2 regions of the Rothia sp. HMSC076D04 genome follow, and region 2 is predicted to be linked to the other one. Evidence: predicted binding sites of a transcription regulator. Region 2 holds the regulator's gene; the other holds the start of a gene.
What was found. Region 2 encodes HspR, which represses chaperone genes until heat shock. Its sites were predicted from a motif close to AAGTTGAGTCNNNNNGACTCAACTT; they were not measured.
Positions count from the first base shown of each region.

Region 1: the regulator HspR is predicted to act here: its motif matches at 1,469-1,493, upstream of clpB (ATP-dependent chaperone ClpB).

Region 1 is NZ_KV817360.1:111,037-113,436, reverse strand. It holds gene clpB (ATP-dependent chaperone ClpB) at 1-1,416, opposite strand, end outside; gene HMPREF2980_RS00795 (NAD(P)-dependent oxidoreductase) at 1,681-2,364, shown strand; gene HMPREF2980_RS00790 (HAD family hydrolase) at 2,383-2,400, shown strand, end outside.
Region 2 is NZ_KV817374.1:291,577-293,976, reverse strand. It holds gene HMPREF2980_RS09030 (DnaJ domain-containing protein) at 1-889, shown strand, start outside; gene HMPREF2980_RS09025 (heat shock protein transcriptional repressor HspR) at 893-1,399, shown strand; gene HMPREF2980_RS09020 (RNA-guided endonuclease InsQ/TnpB family protein) at 1,563-2,400, opposite strand, start outside.

The DNA.
Region 1 (2,400 bases), on a different contig from region 2:
CACGCGGTTCAGGTTCGCCTTCTCGGCTTCCCAACGGGCGTTGAGGGAGTCGAGCTGTTCCTTCTTGTCTGCCATGTCCTTGCGCAGCGCTTCCAGACGCTCCACGGATGCGGGGTCGGTTTCGCCGGCAAGTGCCAGTTCCTCCATGGTGAGGCGGTCCACGGCGCGGCGCAACTGGTCGATTTCCTCCGGTGCGGAGTCAATTTCCATGCGCAGGCGGGATGCTGCCTCGTCAATCAGGTCAATTGCCTTGTCAGGCAGCTGACGGGAGGGAATGTAACGGTTGGACAGGGTTGCTGCAGCAACCAGCGCGGAGTCAGCAATCTGCACCTTGTGGTGTGCCTCGTAGCGTTCCTTCAGACCACGCAGAATACCGATGGTGTCCTCGACGCTGGGCTCGCCCACGTACACCTGCTGGAAGCGGCGCTCCAGGGCGGGATCCTTCTCGATGTTCTCGCGGTACTCGTCCAGGGTGGTCGCACCGATCAGGCGCAACTCGCCACGGGCAAGCATGGGCTTGAGCATGTTGCCTGCGTCCATGGAGCCTTCGGAAGCACCAGCACCAACGACGGTGTGAATCTCGTCGATGAAGGTCACGATCTGACCCTCGGACTTCTTGATTTCTTCGAGGACTGCCTTCAGGCGTTCCTCGAATTCACCGCGGTACTTTGCGCCTGCAACCATGGAGCCCAGGTCCAGGCTGATGAGGGTCTTGCCGCGCAGGGATTCGGGCACGTCGCCGGAAACCATGCGCTGTGCCAGGCCTTCCACGACGGCGGTCTTACCAACGCCGGGCTCACCAATCAGCACGGGGTTGTTCTTGGTACGGCGGGAAAGCACCTGCACGACGCGGCGAATCTCAGAGTCACGGCCGATGACCGGGTCAAGCTTGCCTGCGCGAGCAATGGCGGTCAGGTCGGTGCCGTACTTTTCGAGCGCCTGGAAGGTGCCTTCGGGGTCGGGGGTATCCACGGTGCGGTCTCCTCGGACGGTGGGGATGGTCTGTGCAATGAGCTCTGCGGTAGCGCCGAGCTTGTGCATTGCTTCAGCTGTGCTATCGGTGCCGCTGGCAATGCCCAGCAGAATCATTTCGGTAGAAACGTAGGTATCTCCGAAGCCCTGGGCGCGGGTCTGTGCCGCCTGCAGAGCGGAAAGCGCGGCACGGCTGAGGGAGGCGTTCTGCACGGAGGCACCGGATGCCTTCGGCAGCTTCTTGATTTCGGCGGATGCGGCCTCGGAGATAGCGTCTACATCCAGGCCTGCAGCCTTGAGGACTGCTACGGCGACGCCTTCGCGCTGGTCCATGAGGGCCTTGAGGATGTGCGCGGTTTCAATAGTGGGGTTGCCGGCGGTTTGAGCATTAGTATTTGCCGCCGAGATGACTTCTTGACTCTTGGTGGTGAACTTGTTGTCCATGATGTTCCTTTCGTGTTTCGAGGGGCTTATCCTATGCGCCCCCGCATTACATAACTTGAGTCTACTCCACTCAATTATGTTTCGCAAGCCTCCTGTAAAAAATTTTCGTATTTTTTGCCCCACCTCACACCCCCTGCCCCCAAACAAAAGCCCCGGACAAAAACCCCAGTCAAAACCGCATTGTTATACTGACCGGACTGGGTACTTGCGAGGCTGGGCGCTTGCGGGCTCCCGCAACAATCACAGTCACGAATGGGGACCCACATGAAAATACTGGTTCTAGGTGCAACCGGCCGCACCGGTTACCTCTTCATCCGCAAATCCCTAGAGGAGGGGCACACCGTCACCGCCTACGTGCGCAACCCCGACAAGGCGCTAACACTTTTGGGGGCACACCAAAATCTCACTATCATTCCGGGAGCCCTGAACGATGCCGAGCAGCTCGCCGCAGCATCCTCCGGGCAAGACGTGATGGTCAGCATCCTGGGTCAGAAAGCCACGGTGCGAGAATTTCTCTCCTCCACGTTCATGCAGGAGCGCCTGCCCCTCATCATGGAGGCGGTCACGGGTGCAGGCGTAAAGCATTGCGTTCTGATGAGCGCCTACGGTGTCGGCGATACGATGCGGACCGCGTCCCTGCCCATGCGCCTGGTATGCAAGGTCATCATGCGCGGCATTTTTACCGACAAGGTTAAGGCGGACGCCCTGGTTGCCGAATATCAGCCGTATATTTCGCGTGCACATCCGGGCAGGCTGACCGATAAGCCAGGTAAGGGCGGGGTGAAGGTGTTTGATATGGCGAGTGTCGAGCGAACTCCAGGCATTCCGACGATTGCCCGTGAAGACGTCGCCGATGCGCTACTCACTATCGCCAAGAACCCCCAGAACGCGGGCACAGATTTTTTGGTGACGATTGGGGACGTTACCCTACGCTCGCCCCAGAAATAAACCGGTAGGCTTAATGACATGACGACTACGAACACC
Region 2 (2,400 bases):
CAAGTACCACCCGGACCTGAACCCCGGCGACGCCGCAGCAGAGAAGAAATTCAAGGAAATCTCGGAAGCATACGACGTGCTCTCCGACAAGAAGCAGCGCGAAGAGTACGACCAGATCCGCCGCTACGGCGCATCTGGCATGGGCGGATTCGGCGGAGGTGGCTTCGGCGGTGGCAGCTACACCGGCTACCCCGGCGCGGACGCATTCGGCGGCTTCAGCAACGGCGGCGCAGGCATCAACATTGACGACCTGCTCGGCGGCCTCTTCGGCGGTAGCGCCGGTGGCTCCCGACGCTCCGCAGGCTTCACCAGCGCCGACTTCGGCGGCATGGGTGGCGGCGGTTTCGGCGGCGCACAGCACGCAGCCCCCGAAGAAAGCACCACCAGCACCCGCATCAGCCTCGCCCAGGCGTACACCGGCGCGACCGTGACCGTGTTCCTGCCGGACGGCTCCCACACCGAGGCACGCATCCCCGCAGGCATTAAGGACGGCCAGAAGGTCCGCCTGCGCGGCAAGGGCCTGCGCGGCGGCGACCTGAAGGTCACCGTGCGCGTCTCCGACGACTCCGTGTACTCGCGCGAGGGCAACAACCTGATTATGCGTGCACCCGTCACCCTCGCCGAGGCCGTCGACGGCGCAGTCATCGAGGTGCCCCTGCCCGACGCATCCACCGTGAAGTTGCGCCTGGCACCCGGTCAGGTCGGTCGCCGACTGCGCGCTAAGGGCCGCGGCTTCAAGGCTAAGGGCGGCGACGGCGACCTGCTGGTCATCCCCGAGATTGTACTGCCCACCGAGCTGAGCGCAGAGGCGCAGGAAGCATTCGATAAGTTCGTAAAACTGGCACCGCAGGAGAACCCGCGTAAGGATCTGTTGAAGAAGGCGAAGTAAACCATGGCATCTCGAGAATCATCATCTAAGTCCCGTAGCGGCAAGCCGTTGCACAGCGTGGACCTGCCGGTTTTCGTGATTTCTGTGGCGGCTGAGCTGGCGGGTATGCACCCGCAGACCCTGCGCCAGTACGACCGTATCGGCCTGGTCCAGCCTTCGCGTGCGCCCGGTAAGGCGCGCCGCTATTCGCAGCGTGACGTGAACCGTCTGCAGCAGATTCAGCAGCTCTCGCAGGAGGGCGTCTCCCTGGAAGGTATTCGCCGCATTATTGAGCTGGAGTCCCTCGTGGAGGAGCAGCAGGAGCAGATTGCGGCGCTGCAGCGTCAGGTTGAGGATGCGAAGGTGAAGTTGGGCTTGGCGGAGCGCGTGTTCGCTGCCGGTACCAGTGGCGATGTGGTGCATATTGCCCGCGGTACCCGCCCGGCGCCTCGTCAGCGTTCTTCGGCTGTGGTGTTGTACCGTCAGCATCGCCAGCCGGCTACGGCGGATGATACGAAGCCGCAGCGCTAAACCGGCTAAACCCGCTACACTGGGATAAACGGTTCGGCTGTTCTAGCCTATTTGCGCTGGTCGGCCACCCATATAGGCTTGTGCGTCTTTGTGTATACGCCGCGTGAGGGAGGTTGACTTCCTCCTCCTTGCGAACAAAGAGGACTCCTGCCAGCCGCATACCCTACAGGTATGCGGCTCTCGGTGGGTTAACAGCGTCAACAGCAACAGCACCCGCAAGCAGGCGTCTTACGTCCCTCTTCTGTTCGTTTAAACTCTCCGCAAGTCCTGCGGCGAGCATAATATTCACACACGCATTAGCATCTCGATCTAAGCGCATACCACACTTGGTACACGCCCATTCACGGATATTCAGCGGCTTTCTACCGCCCGGCTCACCACACACAGAACACAGCTGCGACGTGGGGGCAAACCGGTCAGCAAAGACCACCATGCGATGACGTTCATCAGCCTTCTCTTCTATCAGACGGCGTAATAAACCCCATGAGGCATCCAATACCGACTTACCTAAACGGGTACGCGACAGACCAGCCACATTCAGGTTCTCCAGGGCGATGACTTGGTTCTCGTCCACCACCTTGTTTGCTACCTGATGCGCGTAATGGCTCCTTGTATTGCGTACCTTGGCGTGAGCTTTGGCTAGGCGGATGCGTTGCTTTTCGTAGCGGTTGCTACCGCGCTTTTTACGGGAGAGCTGACGTTGAAGCGTAGCAAGACGTGCCGCTGCCTTCTTTAAAGGGCGGGGGTTCTCAAAGAACACCCGTTCACCCTCAGAATTGACAGCTACGGCCAGGCGATTCAGGCCTAGGTCAACACCGACAGCGTATGCAGAAGGCTCCGGTATCTGAATATTTTCAGCAGGCACATCCACAACAAATGAGACATAGTACTTCCCATCCGGCTCACGAATGAGTGTGACTGAGGATGGCTCAGCAGGTAGAGGGCGTGACAGCACGAACCGCACATTTCCAATTTTGGCCAAGCGCACAAAACCGACTCGA